DNA from 2 places in the Paenibacillus sp. 7541 genome. Region 1 is predicted to be linked to the other one. Evidence: predicted binding sites of a transcription regulator. Region 1 holds the regulator's gene; the other holds the start of a gene.
What was found. The regulator CtsR, encoded in region 1, represses protease genes until heat stress. The targets are predictions, from matches to a motif close to ATGGTCAATAAAGGTCAAACA.

Region 1 (15,824 bases):
CGCACCGTAGAGTTCGCAGCCGCTGCCGGAATGCTTGCGCATACCGTGACCGGGGATACGCCTACGGCCAATGAGCGCGAGATTGTCCAGGCGATGAATGAGCACATGTCAGATGTTGAAAGGTAAGATCAGAGATGACGATTACACGGAAGAACGGTCCGCTATATTTGCAGATCAAAAAAATTATAAAAGACCGCATTCTGCACGGCGTCTATCCGCTCGGGTCCCATATTCCGTCCGAGCCGCAGCTGGAGCGGGAATTCAACGTCAGCAAGATGACGATCCGCAACGCAATCCAGGAGCTGTACCAGGAAGGTTATGTGGACAAGCGAAGCGGCGTGGGCACCATTGTGATCCGCAACACCTCTTTTTCTAAGCTGTCCAAGGGCAAACGCTTCACCGAGATTCTGGTCGAGGAAGGTCATCAGATCCAGAAGCAGCACCTGAGCTTTGGCTGGACGCAGCCGGAGCCGGGCACCGAATTGTACGAGAAATTCGGCGAACGCTGCCGGTATATTGAGCGCCTGTATTTGCTGGACGGTCAACCGTACATTCACTATATTCATTATATTTCATCCAGAGTTGACCTGGGGGAGGAGCTTGATCAAAGCGAGCTTCCCTCACTATATGACAGGATTGAAGAGAGCAGAATCACGCTGGAGCAATTCCGTGACCGGTTCACGGTTGCACCGGCGCAGGAGGAGACCGAACGGCTGCTCGGGGTGAAGCCGGGCACACCGCTTCTGAAAAGGCTCCGCTCCTCCTATGATGCCGAAGGCTCGATTATAGAGTACAGCATTGGCTACTACAACACGGAGCTCCAGCATTATTTGATCACCTATGATCTGTAAGACCTCCAGTTCTGTCGATGGCTCCCGGTTATTGTCCGGGGTCGGCCCGGCACTAGGAGTTGAACAGCAGCACATAGATCAAGAGCATTCCCGTCCTTGCCATAAGGATTGGGGGATGCTCTTTTGTGTGTACAGGGGGCTGTGAGCGGAAGGCTGCCTTCAGGGCTATAAACAGGCTGGAAATGGGGTACAATAATGATGTGAGGCGTGAATGGAACATCATAATAGAAAGCCCTTGGCAAAATAAAAAAATGTGCTATAATAAAGTTAAAGTCAAAGAAAGTCAAAGTCAACGAAGGGTTCGCAGTTTTTGATTATGGTTAATTCAACCTATAAGCAAGGCTCTGTGCGGACGTGTAAGATCCCTATCCATCTTTACGTTTCAAGCAGTGGAGGATGAACAGACAATGCGTAATATCTCTGATATTATCGAACAATACCTAAAGAGCATTATACAGGAAAGCCCGGAAGGAACCGTTGAGATCCAGCGGAATGATCTGGCGGAGCAGTTCTCATGCGTGCCATCCCAGATCAATTATGTCATCAGCACACGGTTCACGCTCGAGAAGGGGTTTCTCGTGGAGAGCAAGCGCGGAGGCGGCGGCTATATTCGTATACAGCGTATCGAATTGCCGCAGCATTCGGCGCTTCATAAGCATCTTAACCACACGATTGGCAATATGATTGACCAGACGGTGGCAGAGGGGCTGATTTATCAGCTTGAGGAAGCCCGGTTGCTCACCAAGCGGGAGGCTTGCTTGATGCGCGCCGCAATTTCTCGGGAGTGCCTGAACGTCAAGCTTCCTTATCGGGATGAGCTGAGAGCCCGGATTATGAAGGCCATGCTTGTATCTTTATTAGGTAAGTGAGTCTGTCTGTTAAGGAGGCATGTGATATGTTATGCCAGGAATGCGGCAAACGGCCAGCAACGCTCCATTTCACCAAAATTGTGAACGGGGAGAAAACAGAATTTCATTTTTGTGAATTCTGTGCCCGAGAAAAAGGGGAATTGATCCCCGGAACGTCGAATGGTTTTTCTATACACAGTTTATTGTCGGGCCTCCTGGATCTGGATCCTTCCGGAAAAGGGCAGACGCCAGGTGCGATATCGGCACAATCTCTGCGGTGTGAAGAATGCGGCATGACCTACTCCCAGTTCAGCAAGGTCGGACGCTTCGGCTGCAGCTCCTGCTACAACTACTTCTCGGATCGTCTGGACCCGCTGTTCAAGCGCGTTCATGGGAATACGGCGCATATCGGCAAAGTGCCGAAGCGCAGCGGCGGCCGGATCAAGCTCAAGCGCAGACTCGACGAATTGAAGAAGGAACTTCAATATCGGATCGTGCGTGAAGAGTTTGAGGCTGCGGCCGAAATCCGGGATCAAATTCGAGAGCTCGAGAAGAACATGGCTCAAGGTTAGCGCTTCGTGAGCGATGAGCCAATGAAACTGGACTTGAAGTAGGAGGGATTGCGTGATGTCCAATCTTCGGTTTACGGAACATGCGCTCAGCGAATGGATGCGTGGAAGCGGTCAGGACTCCGACATTGTCATTAGCACTCGCGTCCGGGTAGCCCGCAACCTTCAGCATCTTCCTTTCCCGCTGTTGGCAACGAACCAGCAGTCCGGTGAAGTGCTTGAGCGCCTGACCAAAGTCATCGAGGATGAGCAGCTGTTGAACGACTTCGGCGTGCTGCATGTCATACCGTTAAATGAGATTAACGATCTGGACAAACAGGTGCTCGTTGAGAAGCATCTGATCAGTCCGAATCTGGCCAGCGAGTCCCGCAACGGCGCTGTGGTGCTGACAGATGATGAATCGGTAAGCATTATGATCAACGAGGAGGATCATCTCCGCATTCAATGCCTGTACCCCGGCTTTCAGGTTCATGAAGCCTGGGAGCGGGCATCGGCGCTGGATGATATATTCGAGTCCAGAGTCGATTATGCCTTTGATGACAAGCGGGGCTACTTGACCAGCTGTCCGACGAATGTCGGCACCGGGCTTCGGGCTTCGGTGATGATGCATTTGCCGGCGCTGGTCATGACGCAGCAGATCAACCGGATTCTGTCGGCGGTGTCGCAGGTAGGGTTGACGGTCCGAGGGATTTACGGAGAAGGCAGTGAGGCGCTGGGCAACCTGTTCCAGATTTCGAACCAGATTACGCTCGGGCAGACCGAGGCCGAAATTATCGAAAATCTGCACAGTGTCGTGCTTCAGATCATAGAACATGAGAAGAACGCCAGAGAGCGGCTTCTGAATGAATCCAAGATCCGGATTACGGACCGGGTGATGCGTTCCTACGGCATTCTGTCCTATGCGGCGGTCATGGATTCGAAGGAAGCGGCACAGCGCTTGTCGGATGTCCGGCTCGGGGTGGATCTGGGCATTCTGGAAGGACCGCCAAGCTCGGTCATGAATGAGCTGAATGTGAAGACACAGCCCGGCTTTCTGCAGAAGACATTCGGCGAGAACATGAATCCTTCGGAACGGGATGTCTACCGGGCGAAGCTGATCCGGGAAACACTTGGTCATACTTGTAGTTAATGATATGAAACGAACCGCAATACGATAATAACGATACGAATCGAACGTGGAGGTGCAATACGATGATGTTTGGCAGATTTACAGAACGTGCGCAAAAGGTGCTGGCACTCGCTCAGGAAGAGGCCGTTCGTCTGGGCCACAACAATATTGGAACAGAACATATCCTGCTCGGACTCATCCGTGAAGGGGACGGCATTGCAGCGAAAGCGCTGATCGGCCTCGGCCTTGGACTGGAGAAAATCCAGGACGAAGTGGAGAGCTTGATCGGACGCGGACAGGAGCAGCCGACGAATATTGCTTATACGCCTCGCGCCAAAAAAGTCATTGAGCTTTCGATGGATGAGGCTCGCAAATTAGGCCATACTTATGTAGGGACTGAGCATATTCTGCTCGGTCTGATCCGTGAAGGAGAAGGCGTCGCAGCACGCGTGCTGAACAACCTCGGCATCAGCCTGAACAAGGCGCGCCAGCAGGTGCTTCAGCTGCTCGGAAGCAGCGAAGCCGTGTCGAGCCATCACGGAACGCCACAGAACGTCAGCACACCGACGCTGGATAGTCTGGCCCGGGATTTGACGGCCATTGCCAAGGAAGGCAATCTGGACCCTGTCATCGGCCGCAGCAAGGAAATCGAGCGTGTCATTCAGGTGCTCAGCCGTCGTACGAAGAATAATCCGGTGCTCATCGGTGAGCCGGGCGTTGGTAAAACGGCGATTGCCGAAGGGCTGGCGCAGCGGATCATCAACAATGAAATTCCGGAGACGCTTCGCGACAAGCGGGTCATGACACTCGATATGGGCTCTGTCGTGGCAGGCACGAAATACCGGGGCGAGTTCGAGGACCGTCTGAAAAAAATCATGGATGAAATTCGTCAGGCCGGCAACATCGTTCTGTTCATCGATGAGCTGCATACGCTGATCGGCGCTGGCGGTGCGGAAGGCGCCATTGATGCATCGAACATTTTGAAGCCGTCCCTTGCTCGGGGCGAATTGCAGTGCATCGGTGCAACGACGCTGGACGAATATCGCAAATATATCGAGAAAGACGCAGCCCTGGAGCGCCGCTTCCAGCCGATTACGGTCGATCAGCCGTCTCCGGAGGAAGCGATCCAGATCCTGTACGGACTGCGTGACCGTTACGAAGCGCATCACCGTGTGAAAATAACGGATGAAGCAATCGAGGAAGCGGTAAAATTGTCGGACCGTTACATTACAGACCGCTTCCTGCCGGATAAAGCGATTGACCTGATCGATGAGGCCGGATCGAAAGTCCGTCTGCATACGTACACGATTCCGCCGAACCTGAAGGATCAGGAAGCGCGTCTGGAGGATATCCGCAAGGAGAAGGACGCCGCGGTCCAAAGCCAGGAATTCGAGAAGGCTGCCGCGCTTCGCGATACGGAACAGAAGCTTCGTGAAGAGCTTGAAATTACGAAGAATCAGTGGAAAGAGAAGCAAGGCCGCACGGACTCCGAGGTAACCCCTGAGGATATCGCGGACGTTGTAGCCAACTGGACCGGCATTCCGGTCAACAAGCTGAAGGAAGAAGAGACCGAACGTTTGCTGAAGCTGGAGGAGATTCTCCACAGCCGCGTCATCGGCCAAGAGGAAGCGGTGAGAGCCGTCAGCCGTGCTGTGCGCCGTGCGCGCGCCGGTCTGAAGGATCCGAAGCGCCCGATGGGCTCCTTCATCTTCCTCGGCCCTACAGGCGTCGGGAAGACGGAGCTGGCTCGTGCGCTGGCCGAAGCGATGTTCGGCGACGAGAACGCCGTGGTTCGGATCGATATGTCCGAGTATATGGAGAAGCACTCCACTGCGCGTCTCGTCGGAGCGCCTCCGGGATATGTTGGTTACGAAGAAGGCGGCCAGCTGACCGAGAAGGTTCGCCGCAAGCCGTATTCCGTTGTGCTGCTCGATGAGATCGAGAAGGCTCACCCGGAAGTGTTCAACATCCTGCTCCAAGTGCTTGAGGATGGTCGTCTGACCGATTCCAAGGGCCGCGTGGTCGATTTCCGGAATACGCTGATCATTCTGACGTCCAACGTGGGCGCAGAGGCGATCAAGCGCAACTCGACGCTTGGCTTCACCGCCGCGAGCGATGCCGGACGCGACTACAACAACATGAAGGGCAAAGTGATGGATGAGCTGAAGAAGAGCTTCCGTCCGGAGTTCCTGAACCGGATCGACGAGATCATCGTGTTCCACTCGCTCGAAGAGAAGCACATCGCCGAAATTGTGACGCTGATGTCCGACGAGCTGCGCAAACGGCTGCTGGAATTCAACGTGGAATTCGAGCTGACCGACAAAGCGAAGAGCTTCATTGCCAAGGAAGGGTACGACCCGGCCTTCGGTGCTCGTCCGCTCCGCCGGGCACTGCAGAAGCATGTTGAGGACCGGTTGTCCGAGGAACTGCTGAAGGGCAATGTGGTCAAAGGCGACTCGGTGGTCATCGACGAGGAGAACGGCGAACTGGTCGTTCGCAAGACAGGCAAAGTAACTGCCGCTGCCGAAGCGGAATGATCATATAGATCGATTGAATAGAAGAACTGCACTGAGCGTCCGGGGGGATTCGTCCTTGGGCGCTCATGCTTTTTTATCGGGATCAGCCAGGTTCCTCTGCGTATACTTGCGCAAATGTGTTTGCACTTTTCTAACGTGTGTTATGCAACGATCATCCTAAATCCGACGGCGATAGACAAATTTGTTAAACAACGGTTAATTATAGCTAAAAAAAGTGTGCCGCCACACCGAAATCAACAATAGGGACAACTTCCTTATAAAACCATGGGTATAGGCACCTAAAGTTACTGAATAGTCTTTACGATGAATTGTGTTCAATGGTAAACTTTGAGTAATGTCTGATTTTGCAGTCTTTTACGGAATCCGACAATGACCGAACGTGATAAAGGAGACATTCATGGCCAAAACTAAGACGAAATTTACTTGTACTGAATGCGGCTATGAAGCCCCTAAATGGTACGGTAAATGTCCGGGCTGCCAATCATGGAATTCCATGGTGGAGGAGACCGAGACAGTTGTCAAGACCCAGGGGAGGAACTCCCCTCTTTTTCATAGTAAAGAAAAACCTCTTTCGATCATAAATATAGAGAGTGGCAAGGAACCCCGTATCCAGACCGGGATTACGGAGCTGAATCGTGTTCTCGGCGGCGGGCTCGTTCCCGGCTCCCTTGTGCTTGTCGGCGGGGATCCCGGGATCGGTAAGTCCACGCTGCTGCTCCAGGCCTCGAACCGTTTGGCACAGAGTGGTGTGCGGGTGCTGTATATATCGGGAGAGGAATCGGTCCGCCAGACCAAGCTTCGTGCTGATCGGCTCGGGGCGCTGTCCGAAGAGCTGTTCGTGCTGTGCGAGACGAACCTGGAGGCGATTGAAGAGGCGATCGAGAGCGTGCAGCCGGGCTTTGTTGTCATCGACTCCATTCAGACGGTTTATCTGCCGGAGGTGACGAGTGCGCCTGGCAGTGTAGCTCAGGTGCGCGAATGCACATCCCGGTTTATGCGCCTAGCCAAGGTGAAGGGCATCGCCACGGTTCTCGTTGGCCATGTGACCAAGGAAGGGGCCATTGCTGGACCGCGCATGTTGGAGCATATGGTGGATTGCGTGCTGTATTTCGAAGGCGAGCGGCATCACACGTACCGCGTGCTGCGCGCCGTTAAGAATCGATTCGGCTCGACGAATGAAATCGGCATTTTCGAAATGGGCGAGGATGGGCTGCGCGAGGTCGGCAATCCTTCCGAGCTGTTCTTGTCGGAGCGTCCGCTCGGCGTGGCCGGCTCGACGGTGGTGGCGAGCATGGAGGGCACGCGGCCGGTGCTTGTGGAACTGCAGGCGCTGATCTCAACCACCCATTTTCCTTCGCCAAGACGAATGGGCACCGGGGTCGATCATCACCGGATGAATCTGATCATCGCCGTTCTGGAGAAGCGAATGGGCATGTTCCTCCAGACGCAGGACGCATACCTGAACGCAGCCGGGGGCGTCAAGCTGGATGAGCCGGCGGTGGATCTGGCGATTGCCGTCAGCATTGCCTCCAGCTTCCGCGATATTCCGACCAAGCCCTATGATGTCATCTTTGGCGAAGTGGGTCTGACCGGTGAAGTTCGGGCGGTGTCCCGGGCAGAACAAAGGGTGAAGGAAGCGGAGAAGCTTGGCTTCAAGCGTGTCATCCTGCCGGAGAAGAGCCTGAAAGGCTGGAAACATCCGAAAGGAATTCAAATTATAGGAGTTAATACCGTTGCAGATGCACTGGCGGTTGCGTTAGATTAGGGGGCATATGAAGGTGAAGGAATCGAGCCAACTGGATAAAATGAATGATCTGCTTAAGCTGGTAGCTCCGGGAACACCGTTTCGCGACGGCCTGGAGAACGTGCTGCGGGCGAAGACAGGGGCGCTGATCGTGGTCGGCTACAGCCCGGAAGTGATGGAGGTTGTGGATGGGGGATTCTCCATTAACTGCGATTTCTCGCCCAACTATTTATATGAGCTGGCGAAGATGGACGGCGCCATCATTCTCAGCGAAGACCTGAAACGAATTTTGTACGCCAACACCCAGCTGATCCCGGATTCCTCCATCGCCTCCATCGAGACGGGGATCCGTCACCGGACTGCGGAACGGGTGGCCAAGCAGACAGGCAAGCTCGTTGTGTCCATCTCTCAGCGCCGGAACATTATTACGCTGTATCAAGGCTCGCTACGGTATGCGCTGAAGGAAATCGGCGTCATTCTGACCAAGGCGAACCAGGCGATTCAGACGCTGGAACGCTATCGGGCAGTCCTCAATCAGACGCTGACCAACCTGTCGGCATCGGAGTTTGAAGAACTGGTCACCATTCCGGAAGTGGTCAACGTTATTCAGCGAGTGGAGATGGTGCTTCGGATCAAGAAGGAGATCAAGCGCTATATTAATGAGCTTGGCAATGAGGGCCGGCTGATCAGCATGCAGATGGATGAGCTGGTCAGCAATATGGAGGAAGAAGCCTGGCTGCTGTATGCGGATTACGTGCGCGAGTACAGCGAGGAGAAAATCCGCGAAATCATACTGGCTTTGAAACGCTCAACGGATGAAGAACTGCTCGACATTCATCACATTGTGCGTCTACTCGGATATCCGGCCTCGGCGGCGGCCTCCGAGGAGGAGATTCTGCCGCGGGGCTATCGCATTTTGAATAAAATTCCCCGTCTGCCGAATGTGATTATCCGCAACCTGGTGGACCGGTTCCAGGATCTGCCGAGCATTATGGCTGCTTCCATCCACGAGCTGGATGAAGTGGACGGCATCGGAGAGGTTCGCGCACGGACCATCAAGGAAGGGCTCAAGCGTTTGCAGGAACAAGTATTCATTGACAGGCAAATTTAAAACCCCTACAATCAATGGATGTCTGCACGTACACTGTTAGACGACGAGGTGAATATACACATGACAAAATCAATTCCGAACATGTTTACGTTAGGTAATCTGTTTCTCGGAATGATTGGTATTATCCTGGCTTTTGAAGGCCGGACCAGCATGGCTGCGATTATGATTATTATCGCCATGCTGCTCGACGGACTCGACGGGCGTGTCGCCCGGGCCTTGAACTGCCAGAGCGAACTGGGCAAGGAACTGGATTCATTGTCCGATGTTATATCGTTTGGTGTTGCGCCTGCTTTGATCATGTACACAGCTGTTTTCAGCGATTTGAATAACGCATTGGCCTGGACCGTGACAGCCATCTTCCCGATGTGTGGAGCGATGAGGCTGGCAAGATTTAATGTTCGTCCCGGCATACCTGGGTATTTTATCGGACTGCCGATCCCGGCAGCAGGCGGCGTACTGGCTACGCTGGCATTGTTCAACGAAGAGATTATGGCGCCTTACATGATCGTGGCGATGCTGCTTCTGTCTTATCTGATGGTCAGCAGCGTCAAGTATCCGAATTTCAAAAAAGTCGGAATTCCAAAGACTGCCATCAAATTTACTCCGATTGTCATTATCGGCGCTGTCATGGTTGCCGTGTTCTTCCCGGAGCAGACATCGATGCTGATCTTTGTGCCGCTTGTGCTGTATGCAGGCTACGGGCTGCAGCAGAACCTGCGCAGATTCAGAAGAAAAAAGCGCAAGAAGGACAACAATTCCGAAGAAGCTTACCAATCTTCCGATCACTAGCAACCTGCCATTATTCATCATTCGAATATTTCCAATAATAAAAAGCATTTATTTCCTGCCCTTAAGCAGTGAAATAAATGCTTTTTATATGCATATAAAAGGCCGTTCCTTATATCGAAGAACAAAATGATCGTCTGGTGCTGCCAGCGCAAGTGCTGATTATGACAAGTTAAACAGACCGAGCGTCGAGCATTTCTGGGACTCTTTGCTCACAACATCATCCAGCTGGATGTCCAGCAGATTAGCCAGGGCGGACATGTAGAAAAGGCTTCGTCCAAGCTCGGAGCTGACGGCCTCACGGCAGTTCTCGCACAGCTCACCCTTCACATGCGTGCCGGCGAGTTCCCGGGCATGCTCAAGGTCAGCGCCGATATCGAAGGTCTGCTTCGTGGCGTGAAGCTCGATGCATCCGCATTCCGTAACAGCCTTGGTGACAGCTCGGTTAACGGATGCGCTGCTTTGACCATTTTTGGACAATACATCCATCAAGCTGCGATGACGGAGCAACAATTCGGAAACTTGATCCTGAAAAGCCTGTAAACTAGGAGCGCTCATTTTTACATCCACCTCGATATTTATGAATTGAGTTCATTATATTCCACACGTTCAGCCGATTTCAACCAATTTAGGGATTGGCAGGGCGGTAAGGCACAGGGGGAGGCAGCAACAGAACGGCGGCTGGCAAGGAAACGAACATGACAAGGAAACATTTTCAAAAAAAGCTAACCAAGACGATTATGCTGTAAAAAATTGGACCATACTGGAAAGTAAGAAGAGGGAAATATTGATTTCTGAAGTAAAAGGAGGTGCGAAAGCTCATGATTAAAAAAGCTATCTTAGCATTTGCGGTTTTATGCGGAGCATGGTGCGGATATACGCTGTACCATACGGTCCCGCAATCATTCTCGGAGCTCTCGCCGATATTTGATCAAGGTGTATTCGCGGCAGGCAGCGGGGCATCCGCGCTGCTGGGGGGATTGTTGTTTGGCGTGATTGGCATGCTCGTGGCTGACAAGGTGGCAGGCCGTCTGCAAACGATGATTTCCGCTTTCTCGCGGATTCCGATGAATGAGCTGGCTGCCGGTACGGCAGGACTTCTGGGCGGATTGCTGCTGTCGCTGTTAATGTCGCCGGGGCTGCTGTGGCTTGGACAAGCCGGGAAGCTGATGCAGGTCGGAATTACGCTCTTGGGCGGATACATTGGTCTTAGGATCGGGCTGGAGAAGAAGGAAGAGCTGGCTTCGCTATGGATGTCCGGCAAATGGAGCCAGGTGGCCGAGCCGGAAGGCAGACGCATTGAGGAGCATAAGATTCTGGATACGAGTGTCATTATTGATGGCCGCATTGCCGACATTTGCAAAACCGGATTTATTGAGGGGACGATTGTCATCCCGGAATTCGTACTGGAGGAGCTCCAGCATATTGCGGATTCCTCGGATCTGCTGAAGCGCAATCGTGGTCGGCGGGGACTGGATATTTTGAATAAAATTCAGAAAGAGCTCGAAGTGAAGGTACTCATCTATGAAGGGGATTTCGAAGAAATATCCGAAGTGGACAGCAAGCTGGTCAAACTCGCCAAAGTGCTTCAGGGGAAAGTGGTAACCAATGACTTTAATCTGAACAAGGTGTGCGAGCTTCAAGGCGTATCCGTGCTGAATATCAACGATTTGGCCAATGCGGTCAAGCCGGTGGTGCTGCCAGGGGAAGAAATATTGGTTCAAATTATTAAGGACGGGAAAGAACACGGCCAAGGCGTGGCCTATCTGGATGACGGTACGATGATCGTTGTCGAGGGAGGACGGGAATATATCGGCACCATGATGGAGGTGCTGGTGACAAGCGTGCTGCAGACCTCGGCCGGCCGAATGATCTTCGCCAAACCGAAACTGTTGGAAAAAGCCCAGTAAACGGAGTATGATGAAGGTATACATATGTCCGTTTTCGCCACGTCGTGGTTGAGAGTGGGAAAGACAGGAGTTTTGGGTATGTTGTCGAGCTTCGGGGCCGTCATTGTGGCGGCGGGGAAAGGGTCCCGCATGGGGACCCGGGAGAGCAAGCAATATCTCATGTTGAATGAGAAGCCGATTATGATTCATACGCTGGAAGTGTTCAACCGGCTGCCCTGGCTGCGGGAAATCGTACTCGTCACGGGCGAGGGCGAGGTGGAGCGCTGCCGGAGGTGGATTCAGGAATACCGATTGGACAAGGTGTCAGCCGTCATTACCGGCGGCAGCGAGAGACAGCAGTCCGTTTACCAAGGAATCAAGCAAATTTCTTCAGATTGGGTAATGATACATGACGGTGTCAGACCGTTTGTCACATCGGAAGAAATTGAACGGTGCCGGGACGCGGCGCTCCGCGAGGGCGCATCGGTGCTGGGGGTTCCTGTCAAGGACACAATCAAGCAGGTGAACGGTCAAGGCTTCATTGCAGGAACGCCGGATCGCCAAAGCTTGTGGGCCGTTCAGACCCCACAGGCTTTTCGTCTTTCCGATCTGCTGCAGGCTCACCAGTCAGCGGAGCAGGAAGGGTTTGTCGGCACGGATGACGCCATGCTGGTCGAGCGTATGGGCGTTCCGGTGGCGGTGGTCGAGGGGAAATACAGCAACATCAAAATCACCACACCAGATGATCTGGAGTATGCAATGTTCTTACAGAAACGCAAGGGAGAGAGCAGGGAATGATTCGTATTGGACAAGGATTTGACGTGCATCAGCTGGTGGAGGGGAGGCCGTGCATCATTGGCGGTGTGACCATTCCTTATGAGAAAGGGCTGCTCGGGCACTCGGATGCGGATGTGTTGCTGCATGCCATTTCGGATGCCATTCTGGGCGCGCTGGCGCTTGGGGATATCGGGCGGCATTTTCCAGATGACGATCAGGCTTTTAAGGATGCCGACAGCCTGGAGCTGCTGCGCCAGGTATGGGCGATGGCCAAGGAGCGGGGTTACTCGCTTGGCAATGTCGATGCAACGATTATTGCACAGAAGCCGAAGATGGCGCCGCACATCCCGCAGATGGTCGAGATTATAGCGGGAGCGCTTGAAGCGAGTGCCGAGCAAGTCAATGTCAAGGCTACAACAACCGAGCAGCTGGGCTTTACCGGACGCGGCGAGGGGATTGCCGCACAGTCTGTTGTGTGTCTCGTGAAAGGTATGCTATCATCTTGAAGGAATCTTTGAAGTAAGCGAACGGAGGGGTTGGAAATGACCGGAGAAGTCCGTGTGCGCTATGCACCGAGTCCAACGGGACATTTACATATCGGAAATGCTAGAACGGCTTTATTTAATTATTTATTCGCCCGCAAGCATGGGGGCAAATTTATTATTCGGATTGAGGATACGGATGTTAAACGCAACGTGGAGGGCGGAGAACAGAGCCAGCTGAAATATTTGAAGTGGCTGGGGATGGAATGGGACGAAAGCGTTGATGTCGGCGGAGCGTATGGACCATACCGTCAGACAGAGCGTCTGGATATATACAAGCAATACTGGCAGGAGCTGCTGGATCGCGGTCTGGCTTACCGCTGTTATTGTACAGAGGAAGAGCTGGAGAAGGAGCGGGAAGAGCAGATGGCCCGCGGTGAAACGCCGCGCTATTCCGGCAAGCACCGGAATCTGACGGAGGAGGAGCGCCGCGCGTTCGAGGCGGAAGGCCGTGTCGCCAGCATTCGCTTCCGCGTGCCGGAGGATCGGGTATACACGTTCGACGATATGGTGAAAGGAACGATTTCCTTCAACAGCAAGGAGACCGGAGACTTTGTCATCGTGAAGAAGGACGGCATTCCGACGTATAACTTTGCCGTGGCGGTGGACGATCATCTGATGAAGATCAGCCACGTGCTGCGCGGTGAGGATCATATCTCCAACACGCCTCGCCAGCTGATGATCTACGAAGCGTTCGGATGGGAGCCGCCGAAGTTCGGGCATATGACCCTTATTGTCGGCGAGGATCATAAGAAGCTGAGCAAGCGGAACGAATCGATCATTCAGTTCATTGAGCAGTATGATCAGCTCGGCTATTTGCCGGAAGCGCTGTTTAACTTCATCGCCCTGCTCGGCTGGTCTCCGGAAGGAGAGGAAGAGGTGTTCTCGAAAGACGAGCTGATCCGCATCTTCGATGAGCACCGTCTCTCGAAGAGCCCGGCTGTATTCGATACGAACAAGCTTGCGCATATGAACAACACGTATATCAAGAATGCCGATCCAGATCGTGTGGCTGCGCTGGCTATTCCGCATCTGCAGAAGGCGTCCCGCCTGCCAGACGTGCTCTCGCCGGAAGAGGATGCTTGGGCGCGTGCGCTCGTGGCGCTGTATCAGGAGCAGATGACGTCTGCGTCCGATATCGTGGATCTGTCCGAAGTGTTCTTCCGGACGCATCTGGAGCTGGATGAAGAGGGGATTGAGGTCATGAGCGGCGAGCAGGTGCCGGCCGTGCTCTCTTCGTTCCTCGGCAAGCTGGAGCAGTCCGATGAATTCAGTGCCACGAAGATTGCGGCGCTGATCAAGGAAGTGCAGAAGGAAACCGGATTTAAAGGCAAGCAGCTGTTTATGCCGATTCGTGTAGCCTTGACGGGACAGACCCATGGACGCGACCTGAACCAGACCATCTGGCTGCTTGGCCGTGACCGCGTGCTTGATCGTCTGCGCTCCCAGATCAAGGGAGCCTGAGATGTCCGCTGAAACAGGCGCATAATCCGCCTTGTCAGCTCCTTGCTTCATCGGGTATAATTACACTCAAACTAAAGTGAATTATAAGATATAAGGTGTATGGCGGTGGCTCGTATACCGGGCTTACAGGCCGCTCCTTATATTGCCAATATCATCTTGCAAAAAGCTACGATCAGGAGAAGTACGCATACAACAGACACGCCCAGAGAGGATAACCGGCTTAAAGGACAAGATCAGCTTGACGAAGCCGGCTGAGAGTTATCCCGTTCGTCTGCAGCGGAAATGCACCTGTGAGCTGCGTGGTTGAAGCGAATCACATTCGTTAGATCATGCCGGTTGTCTGCCGTTAATGACTTGAGTGGAACCGTAGAAACCCGTCCCTGACCGGGGAGGAGCTATTGACGGTTCAAGCAGAGTGGAACCGCGGATCTGGCGCCTCTGCAGCGAAAGCTGCAGGGGCGCTTTTTTCTAAACAACAATTTGTCGACATTTGCGGGGAGGCTGTGACCCACACATCTTGATCAGCAGCTATGCATGTGGTCTTTTCACCGCCGTGCTTGGACTCGAATAGCAGAAGGAGAGAGGGAGCGCACATGTTCAAACAAATCAAGTCGGACATTCGGGCCGTGTTTGAGAATGACCCGGCTGCCCGCGGACTTTTTGAAGTCATCTTTACCTACTCGGGCCTGCACGCCCTCTGGGCGCATCGGGTGGCACATGCGCTGTTCAAGCGGCGCTGGTATACACTGGCCCGCATCATATCGCAGATCAGCAGATTCATGACCGGGATCGAGATTCACCCCGGGGCCAAGATCGGGAATAGACTGTTTATTGACCATGGCATGGGCGTTGTGATCGGGGAGACATGCGAGATCGGCGACGACGTGGTTATCTACCAGGGGGTAACTCTGGGCGGTACGGGGAAGGAAAAAGGAAAGCGGCATCCGACCATCGGCAACAACGTGGTCATCGGTTCGGGCGCGAAAGTGCTGGGATCGTTTACGATTGGAGACAATTGTAATATCGGATCCAATGCCGTCGTTCTGCGGGAGGTTCCCCCGAACAGCACTGTGGTTGGCAACCCGGGGAAGGTGGTCAAGCAGAATGGGGAGCGGATTCGAGATCGCCTCGATCACACGAACCTGCCGGACCCGATCGTCGATATGCTTCGTTCGATGCAGAAGGAGATCGATCAGCTTCGGGCAGAGATAGAGGAGGTCCGTGGAGAGAGCGGGCATAAGGAAAGAGAGCCGGAGGCATTGGTATCCTCGGTCAAGAAGGAATAGCCGAAGAAGCGGCCTGTCCGGCCGGAAGGGAGCCGCAAACCGCTTGGGCAGATTGATAACGAGCAAGAGGAAAGGATTGTGACCTGACCATATGGCACTGCAAATTTATAATACATTAACCAGGAGCAAGGAAACCTTTGTGCCGGCGCAGCCGGGCAAGGTGAAGATGTACGTGTGCGGACCGACCGTATACGACTATATTCATATCGGAAATGCGCGTCCGATGATCTTTTTCGACGTAGTTCGGGCATACTTCGAGAATCAGCGCTATGATGTCAACTATGTGGTGAACTTTACCGACGTCGATGACAA
Region 2 (15,824 bases), on a different contig from region 1:
CCTGACCTGCCTCAAGGCGGAACGCGAAGTATTGTGGATTTCGCGGGCCTCCAGCTTGGCCTGCTCGGCATTGGTATCAACCAGCTTCTCGATAAGCTGGCTCTTTAACGTAATCAGGGATAGCGTATGTCCAAGCGTATCATGCAGGTCCCGGGCGATTCGCATGCGCTCCTCCCCCTTGATCAGACTGCGGATTTGCTCGTTGGCCTGGGCCAGTTCCTTCTCAAGCTGCTGCCGCCGGTATAATGATCGAATCCCGAACGGAGCCATCACCATAATGAGGAGGAAAGGAATCATGAAAATAAGCTCCCTCCAACCTAACGTATGGGCGTGTTTGATCAGAGGGGCGCTCTGCACCAGGGTAAAGAGCGCGAGGGAGATGGTAAAATTGCGCCGGTCCGTATACCAGCCGATGAAATTGGCGGTGAAGAAGCCCATATACATATAGCTTGGATGGTACCACATGCAGAGAATGAAGATGATGGACATCTGAATTCCGAGCCATGTGAAGAAGCGCGGCTCCCCTTCAGCAAAGTACAGCTGGCGGTAGGTGAAGGTGAACAGGGCGATAAGGCCATAGCCGACGGCCATTTTCGTTCCGGATTCACTCAGCATATTAATAATAGGAAGCACCAGGTAGATGAGCCACAGGTAAGGGAACCATCCGATCTCTGCCGGGAAAATCGCAAAGCGGCGTTTGCCTGTCTTCACACGCTTCATGTACATCATCCTTTTATGCAGCTTGTTGTTTTTTGCGAATATAGGTGGATAGTAACATAAATACGGCAAAATATCCTGTCAAAACAACGATATGCTCCCATCCTGGCGCTTCAGCGCGGGTGATCGCCCACGCTCCGCTCCCGAAGTGGTAGGAGGGCATCCATTGCCCGATGGCCTGCATGAAGGATGGCATGGCCTCCATCGGGAACCACAGTCCGCCGGTCAGGGCGAGCCCGAGATACATGCCGTTGCTGACGCCGCTGGCGGTCTCCACACGCTTCATCAATCCGATCAGCGCTCCGATCGCCAGAAACGGCGCGGAGGCAAGCAGAATCCATAAGCCGCTGGACAGCCACTGCCACATGGCCATCGATACACCGTTGATCAGGTATCCTGCCGTGAAAATGACGATAATGCTCAGCAGATGCATCACGGTCTGTACAAACATTTTGGCGATAAAATAGACGGATCCCGGCAGCGGGGTTACCCGCATATAGATAGCCCAGCCCTGCGCCCGCTCCTGCACAAGCGGAATGCCAAGGTTCATGATGGCGGTCCCCATCACGCTGAACACGGTCATCGACATCAGATAATGGGCCTGCCATATTCCTGCATCCATGGCGTCTGTGCCAGTCACCAGCCGGGTGAAGATGACATAGAACGCGATCGGCATGGTCAGGGACCAGAAAATATAGTATGGATTGCGGACCATACGCAGTAATTCGAACCTGCATTGCAAGCGGATAAGTCTCCAGTTGTTCATTCAGTTCGCCTCCTCCAGTTCCGTTGTCAATTGGCTGAACGCTTCGTCAAGACTGCCCTGCTCGATGCGGATATCACGCATGCCGACGCCTTCCCGGTACAAGACGGACAGCGTGCCGTCCGTATCGTCCGTCACGATATGTATCCGGCCATCCTCGACGAACAGGTCGGTTATGCCGAGGGTATGCGGCAGGAGCTCCCGAATCGATTCGGGCTTCTGATCGGAGATGAACGATAAGGCGCGCCGGGTCAGTCTGGCCTTGATATCTTTCGGATCGCCATCCGCGATAACCCTTCCTTGATTAAAGAGCAGCACGCGCTCGGCAATATCATCAGCTTCCTGCAGGTAGTGGGTCGTAAACAGAATCGTCTTGCCCCGCTCGGCCAGCTGCTTTGCAGTGTTCCAGAATGTCCTGCGCGCGGTTGTATCCAGCCCGACTGTCGGTTCATCAAAGAACAGCAGCTCCGGATTGCCGGCGATGGCGAGGGCAAAGATCAGCTTGCGCTTTTGGCCGCCGGACATTTTGACGGCCCACTGCTTCAGCTCTTCCGGCGTCAGTCCGGACAGGCGGACGATCTCATCCATCGGCAGAGGGTTCGGATAATAGCCCCGGATGAGCTGGATGACTTCCCGTGTGCGGAGACCGTCCATCACACTGACCTCCTGCAGCATGGCGCCAATCTGCTGGCGGACCTCGAGACTCCTTGGGTTCTGGCCGAGCAGGAGCACCTCGCCTTCGCTCGGGCTTGCAAGGCCGAGCATCATCGAGATGGCGGTGGATTTTCCGGCGCCGTTGGGCCCGAGAATGGCGGTGATCGATCCGCGATGGATGGTGAAGGAGACTTGATCCACCGCTCTTTTGCCGCCGAACGTTTTGGTGACTTGCTTCAGCTCGGCGACCGGATCGCCGGGTTGCTGCTTGATCATGGACAACGCCCCTTTTCGCATTAGGTGTTTGATGGCTCTATCATAACGGGGCAGCCAGCGGCCGTGTTAGTAAAGGATGTCACCGGTTTGGGATGACTTTTGTCATGCGCGGGTCTTGTTATGGATGATCGCAGGGCGGTTTCGCGCAGCTCTGGAAAGGCTTCACGCTCCTTGGCAGGTGTGAGGCCTTCTCTTGACCGAAAGTGTGGCTTCAATTATAGTGGGTACAGTAGGAGCAACATGAATCATGCAGCAGTCATATATCAATTAATAGAAGGAAAAAGGTGGCTTGTAACATGTCTGAAAACATCTACGTCGGTGTCGATTTGGGCGGAACAGCGATTAAGGTTGGAATTTGCAACGAAGAAGGACATCTCCTGCATAAGTACGAGGGGCCGACGGAAACGGCAAAAGGCGTTGACACGGTAATAGGCAACATTGAAAAGTACGTGCGTCATATCGTGGAGGAGTCTCCGTACAGCTGGGATCAGCTCGCAGGTGTAGGCGCTGGATTCGCCGGCTTTATGAACATTCGTGAAGGCATCATTATTCTGGCACCGAATGTAGGGTTTAAGGATGTGCCGATTCGCGCTCTGCTCGAAGAGCGTCTGGGCAAGCCCGTGAAGATAGACAACGATGCCAACGTGGCGGCGCTTGGCGAGGCTTGGAGCGGTGCGGGCCGCGGCATCGAGAACTGTGTGTGCTACACGCTGGGAACCGGCGTGGGCGGCGGTATCATCATTAACGGCAAAATTTATCAAGGCGGCGGAATGGCCGGCGAGCTCGGCCATATTACGGTTGTTCCTGATCTGGAAGCAATCCAGTGCGGCTGCGGCAAGATGGGCTGCCTCGAAACCGTTTCCTCTGCTACAGGCATCATCCGTATGGCGAAGGATGCCGTTGCGCGCGGAGATCGCACGTCCCTGTCCCTGGTGGAGAACATCGCGGCGAAGGAAGTGTTCGACGCAGCCAAGGCCGGAGACGAAGTGGCGCTTCGCATCGTGAAGCGGGCCGCTTATTATCTTGGCAAGTCGATGGCTACGGTGGCAGCAGTGCTGAATCCTGAGGTGTTTATTATTGGCGGCGGCGTATCCAAGGCCGGTGATATTCTGTTTGACGAAGTACGGGCGGTGTTTGCCAAGTTGGCGCCGGAGCCGCTGCAGCGCGGCGTTAGCATCGTGCCTGCGGAGCTGGGCAATGATGCCGGAGTTGTTGGCGCAGCGGGTCTGCTTCTGCGTTCGTAGGTTTGTTATTTTCCGATCTGCCGCTTGATTATATATTCAATCGAGGGAGGGGAAGCTGATGCTGGAAGCAGCCGATCGAGGCAGCGACACATCAACCATGGCCACCCTGATCATCATTACCGGGATGTCGGGTGCAGGGAAGACTTTAGCGGTGCAAAGTCTGGAGGACCTCGGATTTTTTTGCGTGGATAACCTGCCTCCGGTGCTCATTCCGAAATTCGCGGAGCTGATCGATCAATCGAAAGGCAAGATTGGCAAGGTCGCTTTGGTCATCGACCTGCGGGGCCGTGAATTCTTCACTGCATTGTCCGAATCGTTGAATTATATTAAGGATCATTTCACGATTCGGTGTGAAATTCTGTTCCTCGACGCAACCGATTCGGTGCTGGTTCAACGCTACAAGGAGAGCCGGCGCCGCCATCCCCTTGCTCCGGAAGGCATGCCGCTGGATGGCATCCGTCTGGAGCGCAAAATGCTGGATGAACTGAAAAACTCGGCGACTCAGGTCATCGATACAAGCCATATGAAGCCGCTGAAATTGAAGGAGAAGATCATCTCCCGCTTTACACATCTGGAGACCAGTATGCTGTCGGTCAACATTACGTCTTTTGGATTTAAATACGGAATCCCGATTGACGCCGACCTGATCTTTGACGTGCGTTTTCTGCCTAATCCGCATTATGTGGAGCAGCTGCGCCCGAACACCGGACAGAACAGCGACGTATATGATTATGTCATGAAGTGGCCGGAGACGCAGACGTTTCTGACGAAACTGCTGGATATGCTGCATTTTCTTATTCCGCAGTATCGCAAGGAGGGCAAGAGCCAGGTTATTATCGGGATCGGCTGCACGGGCGGCAAGCACCGTTCGGTGGCGATTGCGGAATATCTTGGCAAGATGCTGGGTGCCAGCGAAACGGAAGCGGTGTCGGTAAGCCATCGTGATTCTGACCGGGATCGGCATTAATTAGGGGAAGTGATAAACTTGGGTGAGCAAGCAACAAAGCGCCCTCGCATCGTCGTGATGGGTGGAGGAACCGGGCTGTCGGTCATGCTCCGGGGCCTGAAGGAAAAGCCGATCGACATAACGGCGATTGTTACTGTAGCGGATGACGGAGGGAGCTCCGGCATTCTGCGCAGTGAGCTGCAAATGCCTCCTCCGGGAGATATAAGAAATGTACTCACGGCTCTCGCCGATGTGGAGCCGCTAATGTCTGATATATTGAAATACCGTTTCGAAACCGGCTCGGGACTGGCCGGGCACAGCCTCGGCAATCTCATCCTGGCTGCCATGACGGATTTGCACGGCGATTTTGTCACGGCTGTTAAGGAGATGAGCCGGGTTTTTGTTGTTCGCGGACAGGTTCTGCCAGCGGCTGGCGAAGCGGTTGTGCTGCACGCCGAGATGGAGGATGGCACGATTGTGACCGGTGAATCGAAAATTCCGGAGGCTGGCCAGCGAATCAAGCGAGTCTTCCTGGAGCCGGAGCATGTGGAGCCTCTTCCCGAAGCCCTTGAGGCGATTCGACAGGCGGATGCGATTCTGATTGGGCCCGGGAGTCTCTACACGAGTATTCTGCCCAATCTGCTTGTCCCCAAGCTTGCCGAGGCGATTGTGGCATCGGATGCTATCAAAATGTTTGTATGCAATGTCATGACACAGCCAGGAGAGACAGATAATTATACAGTAAGTGATCATTTGCAGGCGGTATACGATCATATTGGCCTTCATCTGTTTGATTATGTTATTGTTAATGATGGAGACATTCCTCCTCAGGTGCAGGAGAAGTATGCACAGAAAGGCGCGAAGCCTGTGTACCTGGACCGTGATGAGGTGACCAGCCGAGGATATAAGCTCATCGCTGACAAGCTTGTGCTGTTTCGAACCTATTTGCGGCACGATGCGGATAAGCTGAGCCAACATATTTTTCAGCTGGTGCAAGACTGGATAACACGAAAGAGGTGAGTACCTTGTCCTTTGCGGCTCAAACCAAGAAAGAGTTGACCATGGTCGAAAGCCAGGGCTGCTGCGAGAAAGCGGAACTGTCTGCGCTCATCCGGATGAACGGATCGGTTCAGCTTTCGAACAAAAAGGTGATTCTGGATATTTCGACGGAGAACGCCGCGATTGCAAGGCGCATTTATTCCTTAATCAAGAAGCATTTCCAGGCGCATACTGAACTTTTGGTGCGTAAAAAAATGCGTTTGAAGAAGAATAATGTATACATCGTCCGCATACCGGCTCAGGTTCAGGAAATTCTGAAGGAGCTGCGTATTGTGTCGGAAGGATTTCTGTTTCAGCCACGGATTGACAAGCAGATTGTCCGCAACAATTGCTGCAAGCGGGCATATCTTCGGGGTGCCTTCATGGCAGGGGGTTCGGTCAACAACCCGGAGGGCTCGTCGTATCACCTGGAAATCGCCACGATGTATGAGGAGCACTGTCAGTCTCTTGTCCAGCTTGCCAATGAATTTCACCTGAATGCCCGCTGTATTGAGCGGAAGAAAGGGTTCATCTTCTACATCAAGGAAGGCGAGAAAATCATCGAATTCCTGAACCTGATCGGAGCGCATCAGGCGTTGTTCAAGTTCGAGGATGTCCGGATCATGCGGGATATGAGAAATTCCGTCAACCGCATCGTCAACTGTGAGACGGCCAATCTGAACAAAACCATCGGGGCGGCGATTCGCCAGATTGAGAACATCAAGCTGCTGCAGAAGGAAGTCGGCCTGGAGAACTTGCCTGACAAGCTCCGGGAGGTCGCCGAAATTCGGCTGGCTCATCCGGATATGAACCTGAAGGAAGTCGGGGAACTTCTCAAGGGGACGGTCAGCAAATCCGGGGTAAACCACCGTCTTCGCAAGATTGATGAACTGGCGGAAAAGATTCGAAACGGATAACATTTTTTCTGCTAGTGTCCTGTATGGTTAAATGTTATAATATGATAAAATATCACCGCGCTTTCAATTCAGCAGATTTATAAGATAGGGGGTAATTTTCATGACAAAGCACCCGGTAGTCGTTCGGCTGAAGACGGGTCTACACGCCAGACCGGCCGCGCTGTTCGTTCAGGAAGCGAATAAATATTCCTCTGAAATTTTCGTCGAAAAAGATGATAAAAAAGTAAATGCCAAAAGTATCATGGGAATTATGAGCCTAGCTATCAGTTCCGGAACTGAGGTTTACATTAGCGCAGAAGGAGCCGACGCTGAGCAAGCGGTTACCTCGCTCATGAATTTGGTGAGCAAGGAAGAGCTCGAAAATCAATAAACAATACCTGTCATTAAGAAAAGTCTTGTCATCTGCAAGGCTTTTTTTAACATAAGCAAGCGAGGGGTATTCTACATAATGGGTTGGGATGAGACGGGAGCGGTTGCCCGTCTTTTTGTCATGCATACCATGCAGGGATCCATGATTCATAATAAATATGATAATTTCGCAGCGTCTGATGCAACATTTACCAACTGAGCACCGTTAGAAGGGTAAGGCAAGCATACAAGGGCCAAAATTGAGGAGGCGAATGAACAATGAACAAGTGGGTTAAACGGGTTGGTGCAGTGATGATTGCAGGGACGCTGCTGACCGGAGGCGCAGCTGTCACCGGAATCGGGGGTGCAACGGAAGCATATGCGGCTGAGACGCCGCGCAGTGTGGTAACAGTGGTGGGTAAAGGCGAAATTTCTGTGAAGCCGGACATCGTCTACCTGTCCATTGGCAGTGAGTCTACGGCGGCAACAGCAAAAGAGGCGCAAAGAAGCAATGCGCAGAAAGTTCAGAAGATTACAGCGTTGCTGAAGGATACATGGAAGATCAACGAGAAGGATATCAAAACGGAGCAGTTCTTCGTACAGCCAAACTACACGTATTCGGATGAAGGCGGACGCACGCTGAAGAGCTATACCGCTTATCATTCGCTTGAGGTTACGCTTCTTGACCTGACGAAGGTCGGAGACGTGCTGGATTCAGCGGCTGACGCGGGTGCGAACATCATTGGCAACGCCCGCTTCTCGGTTGCCGATCGGGATGCTTACGAGGCGCAAGTGATTGAAAAGGCGATTGCGAATGCCGATCTGAAGGCGCGCGCCATTGCCAATGCAGCCAAGCGTCAGCTTGGAGCGATCATCAATGTGTCGGAAGGTTCGGCGATGAATGATATCATTACGTTTGCCGCGGCGGACGGCCTGGCGTCGAAAGCAGAAAGTGCTGGCACCTCGCTTGAGCCGGGCGAGATCAAAATTGTTACCCAGCTTAACGTTCAATATGAGCTGAAATAGTATGTCGGAATTAAGCTCTCGGGCTTTGTGCCGCTGCGATGCAGCGCGTAGAACTGCTGGAGGGCTGGTCAGCACCCGTCTGTATATGCAGGCGGGTGTTTGTGTTGAGACAAGGGCTTCGTTCTTGTCCACTGCGGAAGCTGGGGATGAGGGTTTCCGGTTGCTCGCCCAGCGCTGCCATGTTCTTGAAGAATATCCCGTCTTTACCCTGTCGAAATCCGCAGAAAAGTGTTGTACATAGTGGGAAAACAATGTATAGTGAATATGCAAAAAACTGAATTTGATGAACATCGGTAAAGCCATACCCATGGATATGGCTTTTTTTTCTTAAACGACGCATGATATACGATTATTCTTGAGAAACGGGTCTGCCTTCGGGCAGAATTGCCGTTTCTTCTTACTGGTTTCGAACAGGCCCGCGAATATAAGCGCGCAAGTATTCACGCTCTATCCCATGTAAGGGCACCATTAGAAAGGGGTTGATGCTATGATTGAGCTTGTCCAGATTGAAAAACATTTTCAGGGACAGGCGGTCGTGCATCCGCTGTCGCTCTCCATTAAGGAAGGGGAATTCCTGACCTTGCTGGGCCCAAGCGGCTGCGGCAAGACAACGATCCTCCGTATGATCGCAGGCTTCGAGCAGCCTACGGATGGACAGGTATGGCTCGCGGGGCAGAACGTGACGGATGTTCCTGCAAGCAAGCGGGATCTGAACCTCGTATTCCAGCATTATGCCCTATTTCCGCATATGACCGTTGAAGATAACATCGCGTTTGGGCTAAAGATGAAGAAGATGCCGCGTGCCCAGATCAAGGAGCGTGTAGATGAAGCTGCCCAAATGACCCAGCTGTCGGCGCTGCGGGATCGCTTTCCGCATCAGCTCTCCGGCGGTCAGCAGCAACGTGTCGCCATTGCGCGTGCGATTGCGAACAAGCCCAAGGTGCTGCTGCTGGACGAGCCGCTTGGCGCGCTGGATTTGCAGCTTCGCAAAAACTTGCAGTCCGAGCTGAAACATTTGCAGCGTACGCTTGGGATTACATTTGTTTATGTGACGCATGATCAGGAAGAAGCGATGATGATGTCCGACCGGATCGTCATTATGAATAATGGCAAGGTGGAGCAGATCGGCACGCCGCGCGAGATCTATGCGAGACCGCAGACCCTGTTCGCTGCAACCTTTGTCGGGGAGAACAATATTTTCTCATCGCCGGAGGGGCTTATCGCTGTTCGGCCCGAGAAGATGGTGGCTCAGCGGGAGCCGGGTGCGAAGAAGACGGGTGTCATTGAGGACATTCAATATTTGGGCAGCGTGCATAAATTGCTGGTGCAGCTGGATGGCGAGCCAATGAAAGTGACGGTGGCGCTCGATATATCGGATGAACGTCCGTGGCAGATCGGTGAGGCTGTAGGGGTGAACTGGAACGACAAGGACGAGGTGATGATCGAGCCATGAGAAATTCCCGATTTCTCCTGCCGCCGGTCCTGTTGTGGCTGTCATTGTTCCTAGTGATCCCGATGCTGATCGTGGTGGGCATCTCGTTTTTGTCGAGGGACACGCTTGGCCGAGTTGTATTTGAGTTCAACCTGGAGGGATACCGCACTTTTTTTGATCCGCTGTATTTGGGGATCTACTGGGACACGCTGGTTTTGTCGCTTCTGACTACGGTCATCTGTTTGTTGGTCAGCTATCCGCTGGCCTATTATATAGCGAACGCGTCCCCGCGGGTTCAGACTTGGGGGCTGGTCCTGATTACGATTCCGTTCTGGATCAACTTTCTAATCCGCACGTATGCCTGGGTGCTGCTGCTGCGAACGCAAGGGGTCGTCAACAGCGCATTGCTCTGGCTCGGCTGGATTGATGAGCCGATTCAGATGCTGTATACCTACGGCGCGGTGCTGATGGGCATGGTCTATAACTTCATTCCGTTCATGGTGCTGCCGATCTACGTGGCGCTGGAGCAGATGGACAAGCGTCTGCTGGACGCCGCAAGCGACCTCGGCGCTTCCAGATGGAAGGCGTTCCTGCATGTGACGCTGCCGCAGAGCAAGTCGGGCATCATGACCGGTGCGGTGCTTGTCTATGTATCGACTTCCGGCATGTTTGTGGTGACGGATATTCTGGGCGGTGCGAAGTCGACCATGATCAGCAACATTATTCAGACGCAGTTTCTGGGGGCACGTAATTGGCCGTTCGGCGCGGCGCTGTCAGTGATTTTTGTCGTGACATCCCTGATCCTGATTCTGCTGTTTAACCGGGCGATGCAGGCTCGTCATCAACGAGTAGGGGAGGGAAGAGCGTGAAGAAGCGCAGCCATCCCCTGCTGGGGATCCATTCGTACCTGATGCTGGCCTTCATCTATATGCCGATTCTGATCATTATCATTTATTCTTTTAACAGCGCGAGACTTAGCGGCAACTGGGAAGGCTTCACACTGGACTGGTACACATCCTTGTTCCAGAATCGCCATGTCAGGGAAGCGCTGATGAACAGCCTGACGATCGCGATTACATCCACAGTGGTGTCGACCATGCTCGGCACAGCGGCGGCGCTGGCGCTGCGAGATTTGCGCGGCAAGAAACGCAGCGGCATGAACGGGCTTCTGTATCTCCCGGTTATCATCCCGGACATCATTATGGGGCTGTCGCTGCTGGTGATGTTCAGCCAACTGAACATGCCGCTAGGCAAGACGACGGTGATGATTGCGCATATTACATTCAGCTTGTCCTACGTCTATGTAGTTGTGACAGCAAGGCTGTCAGGCATGGGCAAGCAGCTGGAGGAGGCTGCGCAGGATCTTGGCGCCACGCCGTGGCAGACGTTCCGGCATGTGACGCTGCCGCAGATTGCCCCGGGGATTATATCCGGTGCACTGATTGCTTTTACGCTGTCGCTGGATGATTTTATGGTGAGCTTTTTTGTGGCGGGGCCGAGTTCAACGACGCTGCCAATCTATATATACGCCCAGGTTAAGCGGGGGATATCGCCGGAGATTAACGCCCTGTGTACACTGCTGATCCTGGTGAGCATTACCCTGATTCTGCTGTCCCAATACATTCTTAACCGGGGCAACAATGACAAGAAACACAAGACATTGCCGATTTAAAGCAAATTTGCTTTTTCGGATAGAGGGATGATCTCAAAAGATCCCAAAAAACGGAACGAGGAAGAGAGGAGATAAGGAATTGAAAAGAAGAGGATGGACCCGTCTGCTGGCGGCAGGCTTGGTTGGGGTATTGTCGGTAGGCCTTTTGGCAGGCTGTGGCTCAGAGAAGGAAACGCTGCATATTTACAGCTGGGCGGATAACTTTGATCCCGAGGTGCTGAAGGATTTCGAGGAAAAGTTTGATGTGAAGGTCACTTATGACAACTATGCCAACAATGAGGATCTGCTGGCCAAGATCAATGCGGGCGGAAGCGGATATGATCTGATTCAGCCTTCGGATTACATGGTCAAAACGATGATTGAGTCAGACCTGCTGGAGCCGCTGGATATGAACAATATCCCGAATTTCGAGAACATTTCTGACACGTTCAAGGACCCGTCCTACGATCCGGGCAACCAATATTCGATTGTGTACACCACCGGTGTGACGGGCATTGCATATAACACGAAGTATATTCAGGATGAGATTAACAGCTGGGAAGATCTGTGGAATCCCGAATATAAGGGCAAGGTGCTGCTGCTTGACGATAATCGCGAGGTGATCGGCTTGGCGCTCAAGAAGCTCGGGAAATCGAACAGCACGACCGACGAGGCGGAGATTACCGCAGCGGTGGAGGAGCTGAAGACGCTTCTTCCGAATGTGCTTGCCTTCGACACGGACAGCATCAAACAGAAGATGATGCAGGAAGAGGGCTGGATTGCGAGCGTATGGTCGGGGGATGCGGCGTTTATCGCGGCTGAGAATCCGGATGTGGCCTATGTTGTGCCTGAAGAGGGAGCGACGATTTTCTCCGATAACTATGCGATTCCGAAAGGTGCGAAGAACAAGGAACTGGCCGAGAAGTTCATCAACTTCATGCTGGAGCCTGAAGTGAGCGCCAAGAACTTTGAGTATATCGGATACAGCAATCCGAATACCAAAGCGATGGAATTCCACAGCGAAGATTATCGCAACAATACGATGATCAATCTGACAGACGAAGAGCTGGCGCGGACCGAATGGCTCGATAATGTGGGCGAGGCGCTGCAGCTGTACGACCGTCTGTGGAGCGAACTGAAGAGCGGCCGGTAACAAAGCTGTTATCGTTTGTTAAATATAGAAAGCGGGAAAAGGTCTGTCGAATCGACAGGCCTTTTCTTTGTATGCCGTCACATCCTCGGACCTATGTCTGGAGAAGTCATTTTCTCGAACCTGAGCTCGCCGCTGTATCCCGAGGTTAGGGAGTTTGGCCGGGAAGGCATGAGCGGGGATAGGCCCTCGGCCCCGGAATCAAAATTGTCATTCGTATTGTTACCTATAGACCAAGCATGAAGGATTATAATGGGAAAGGAAGTGAACAATAACAGCAACTTATTCAATTGACCCCATAACAAAAACGACAAAGGTGGAATTTCGAAATGAAGCGTAATCTCCGTATATGTGCATCGTTCATTGCAGCTGGTGTTCTGATCGGAAGCCTCGGATGGACCGGGCAGGTGATTGAGGCGAACGGATCGGCACAGGCGGCCGCGGCCAGCCAGAAGAAGTCCAGCAAGGAAGTTGTTCTGAAATGGAATGGCAAAGTGCTGCCGCAAAAAGGAATCCTGTCCAACGGTGTTACATATGTGCCAGCTACCGCCGTCAGAGACGCGCTCGGTTTGCCGATTAAGTATGATGCTAAAGCGCGTGCTTATACGCTGGGCGATGGATACAACCGTCTGAAAGCGGTGGTGTATGCCTCGAAAGACATCGGCCTATCGGTTAACGGGCTTTACATAGGGGAGCCTGGAGGCCAGATCATCGATGGGCGTTTGTATATCCCGTATAAAGTGCTCAGTGATTATATGGGCGTTCAAGGACAGTGGAATGCGGCGCAGAAGACGCTTTCGATGGTGCCGAAAAAGCAAAATGCGATCACAATTTCTGCCAAAACATTGAAGGAGTCCACGGATAAAGCCAACATTCAAGTGCGCTATGCCCAGATCAGCGGTCTTGGCAACGATAAAGCGCAGTCTGCGATCAACGAGACGCTAAAGCAGCATGCCGAGCGGTTCATCGAGGCGGCGAAGGAGCAGGTTGCGGAAGCGCCATCGCCTGAGCCGGGGATGGAGTATGAGTTCCAGGGCGATTTTGTAGTGACCTACAACGCAGAGGGGCTGCTCAGCATCTTGACGAGTGAATACACGTATACGGGCGGGGCGCATGGGATGACTTACCGCCAGGGTTATACGTTCTCGCTGGAGGACGGATCGCTGCAAAGCCTCGGGGACGTCATTAACCTGAAGGGTGACGGCAAGAAGAAGCTGAATGATTATGTATTGAAGAAATTCAAAGCCAATGAGGGCTATCTCGGCGGGTTTGAAGGCGTATCGGACGATGCCGATTTCTACCTGAAGGACGGCGCAGCGGTGCTCTTCTTCCAGCTGTATGAGTACACGGCGTATGCTTACGGTTTTCCGGAGTTTGAGCTGAAGCTGAAGGAGTGGAAGTAAGGGCTGCAGTTATGTAAGCAGACTCGTCGAGTACAAGAGTTATGGAAAAAACGGGCAGGCACCGATTCGGCGCCTGCCCGTTTTTTTATGCAAATAAGGTTTCCGGCTGAGTTTACAGTCCTTGCGCCGGAGTTTTCTCCAGAACCTGATCGACGATGCCGTATTCCTTGGCTTCTTCAGCAGTCATGAAGTAGTCGCGATCGGTGTCTTTCTCGATGCGCTCAAGCGGCTGACCGGTACGCTCTGCGAGGATGCGGTTCAGCTTGTCGCGCATCTTCAGAATGCGGCGGGCGCGGATTTCGATATCCGTTGCCTGGCCTTGTGCGCCGCCAAGCGGCTGGTGAATCATGATTTCGCTGTTAGGCAGCGCGAAGCGCTTGCCCTTGGCACCTGCATTCAGCAGGAACGCGCCCATCGAAGCCGCCATGCCGACACAGATGGTCGAAACATCCGGCTTGATGAATTGCATCGTATCGTAAATGGCCATGCCGGCGGTAATCGAACCGCCCGGGCTGTTGATGTAAAGATGAATATCCTTTTCAGGGTCCTCTGCTGCCAGGAACAGCATTTGGGCAATGATGGAATTGGCGACCACGTCATTTACATCGGAGCCGAGGAAGATAATGCGGTCTTTCAGCAATCTGGAATAGATGTCGTACGCCCGCTCGCCGCGGTTGCTTTGTTCAACGACCATAGGTATAAAACTCACGTGGAAAACCTCCTCTTAAGTACAGTCCTCTTTAAAATACTGTTACCGTATTACCCACATGATAAACAATTCAAATCAAAAAGTCAAAGAAAGTCAAACTATCGGGTAAAAAAAAGAGCCATCTCAGGCACTATGCGGGTAAACAGTAATGATGATATGGCGCGCCCGCGAGGAATCGAACCTCGATCTCAGGCTCCGGAGGCCTACGTCATATCCATTGGACCACGGGCGCATAAAAATTAGCAACGAAATTGATTATACAACAAGTTTGAACAAAAGACAAGAAGTCGTTCAAAAGATTGTTTTTGTCTAGACCCAAGCATCATTTGGCCATAATGTATAAGAATGCCTGAGGCTGAGAAATATACTTTCGGACCCCTTGCAACCTGCATAATAATTGAGTAGAATAAGGGTGGGACTTAAATTGCTTACCCGGGACATTTTACGTCCAACATAAAGAGCGTCGAGACGAAGTTTGCAGGAGTGGAATGCATGCGTGACCTATTAGAAATACAAGAGCAGCTTCTGCCAGATCTCATGGACACTCTTAAACGAAGGTATACGATCCTTCATCAGATCAGGTTGTCTGGAGTTGTCGGACGGAGGACGCTCGCCGGATCACTCGAGATGACCGAGCGTGTGCTCAGAGCGGAGACCGATCTTCTGAAGGCACAAGGTCTGATTGAGATCGAGACGGTCGGAATGCGGATCAGCGATGCCGGCATCTGTTTGCTGGAACAGCTGGAGCCGATGATGAAGGAGCTGTTCGGTCTGGCCCGCCTGGAGGAGAAGATTCGCAAGGCTTATGGCTTGCGCAAGGTTGTTGTCATTCCTGGCGACAGTGAATCCTCCCCGGATGTGAAGCGTGAGCTTGGCCGTGTCGGAGCAAGAACGCTCCTCAGCTATGTTCATAGCGGAGACACGATTGCCGTCACAGGCGGATCAACGCTTGCCGAAGTGGCAGAGCAGATGACCGCGCTTGCCGGCGGCCCTTTGAAGGGAAGCTGGTTTGTACCGGCTCGGGGCGGCCTTGGAGAGAGTGTGGAGATTCAGGCGAATACGATCGCTTCCAAGATGGCCAAACGGGTTGGCGCGGAATACCGGCTGCTGCATGTACCGGATTTGCTGGGCGAGGATGCCTATCAGTCTCTTGTGCATGATCAGCATATTCAGGAGATTGTGCATGTCATCCGTCAATCACGCATTATCATTCACGGCATCGGCGACGCCATGGAGATGGCCCGCAGGCGCAAGCTGGATGACGGCTCGATTGACAGTCTGCAGAAAGACGGTGCCATTGCGGAATCCTTCGGATACTATTTCAGCGAATCAGGTGAGGTCGTACACAAGATGCTTACGCTCGGTCTTCGGCTTGAAGATATTATGCGCACCGAGATCGTTATTGGCATCGCAGGAGGAAGAAGCAAGGGCAAAGCGATCCACGCTGTGCTGAAATTCGGCCATGAAGACATTCTGGTCACGGACGAAGCGGCTGCGCTGGAAGTTATGAAGGAAATAGAGACGCTCTAGCATTAAAGGACCATGGACCA

Region 2: clpP (ATP-dependent Clp endopeptidase proteolytic subunit ClpP) is a predicted target of CtsR. The motif match lies at 14,354-14,374, and genes of this name have one in related genera.

What each region holds. Positions count from the first base shown of each region.
Region 1 covers NZ_NQLZ01000039.1:9,119-24,942, forward strand. The annotation lists gene CHH75_RS21045 (sugar kinase) at 1-126, shown strand, start outside; gene CHH75_RS21050 (GntR family transcriptional regulator) at 135-851, shown strand; gene CHH75_RS21055 (CtsR family transcriptional regulator) at 1,259-1,720, shown strand; gene mcsA (protein-arginine kinase activator protein McsA) at 1,747-2,271, shown strand; gene mcsB (protein-arginine kinase McsB) at 2,327-3,397, shown strand; gene clpC (ATP-dependent protease ATP-binding subunit ClpC) at 3,460-5,913, shown strand; gene radA (DNA repair protein RadA) at 6,311-7,678, shown strand; gene disA (DNA integrity scanning diadenylate cyclase DisA) at 7,686-8,768, shown strand; gene pssA (CDP-diacylglycerol--serine O-phosphatidyltransferase) at 8,829-9,557, shown strand; gene CHH75_RS21090 (nucleoside triphosphate pyrophosphohydrolase family protein) at 9,717-10,112, opposite strand; gene CHH75_RS21095 (PIN/TRAM domain-containing protein) at 10,376-11,464, shown strand; gene ispD (2-C-methyl-D-erythritol 4-phosphate cytidylyltransferase) at 11,543-12,241, shown strand; gene ispF (2-C-methyl-D-erythritol 2,4-cyclodiphosphate synthase) at 12,238-12,726, shown strand; gene gltX (glutamate--tRNA ligase) at 12,763-14,226, shown strand; gene cysE (serine O-acetyltransferase) at 14,820-15,512, shown strand; gene cysS (cysteine--tRNA ligase) at 15,604-15,824, shown strand, end outside.
Region 2 covers NZ_NQLZ01000047.1:6,455-22,278, reverse strand. The annotation lists gene CHH75_RS22930 (sensor histidine kinase) at 1-720, opposite strand, end outside; gene CHH75_RS22925 (ABC transporter permease) at 734-1,483, opposite strand; gene CHH75_RS22920 (ABC transporter ATP-binding protein) at 1,484-2,410, opposite strand; gene CHH75_RS22915 (ROK family glucokinase) at 2,707-3,654, shown strand; gene rapZ (RNase adapter RapZ) at 3,713-4,621, shown strand; gene CHH75_RS22905 (gluconeogenesis factor YvcK family protein) at 4,679-5,620, shown strand; gene whiA (DNA-binding protein WhiA) at 5,626-6,555, shown strand; gene CHH75_RS22895 (HPr family phosphocarrier protein) at 6,656-6,925, shown strand; gene CHH75_RS22890 (SIMPL domain-containing protein) at 7,183-7,929, shown strand; gene CHH75_RS24970 (hypothetical protein) at 7,940-8,269, opposite strand; gene CHH75_RS22885 (ABC transporter ATP-binding protein) at 8,417-9,382, shown strand; gene CHH75_RS22880 (ABC transporter permease) at 9,379-10,230, shown strand; gene CHH75_RS22875 (ABC transporter permease) at 10,272-11,033, shown strand; gene CHH75_RS22870 (ABC transporter substrate-binding protein) at 11,113-12,165, shown strand; gene CHH75_RS22865 (PdaC/SigV domain-containing protein) at 12,492-13,565, shown strand; gene clpP (ATP-dependent Clp endopeptidase proteolytic subunit ClpP) at 13,678-14,274, opposite strand; tRNA gene CHH75_RS22855 (tRNA-Arg) at 14,432-14,506, opposite strand; gene CHH75_RS22850 (sugar-binding transcriptional regulator) at 14,767-15,804, shown strand.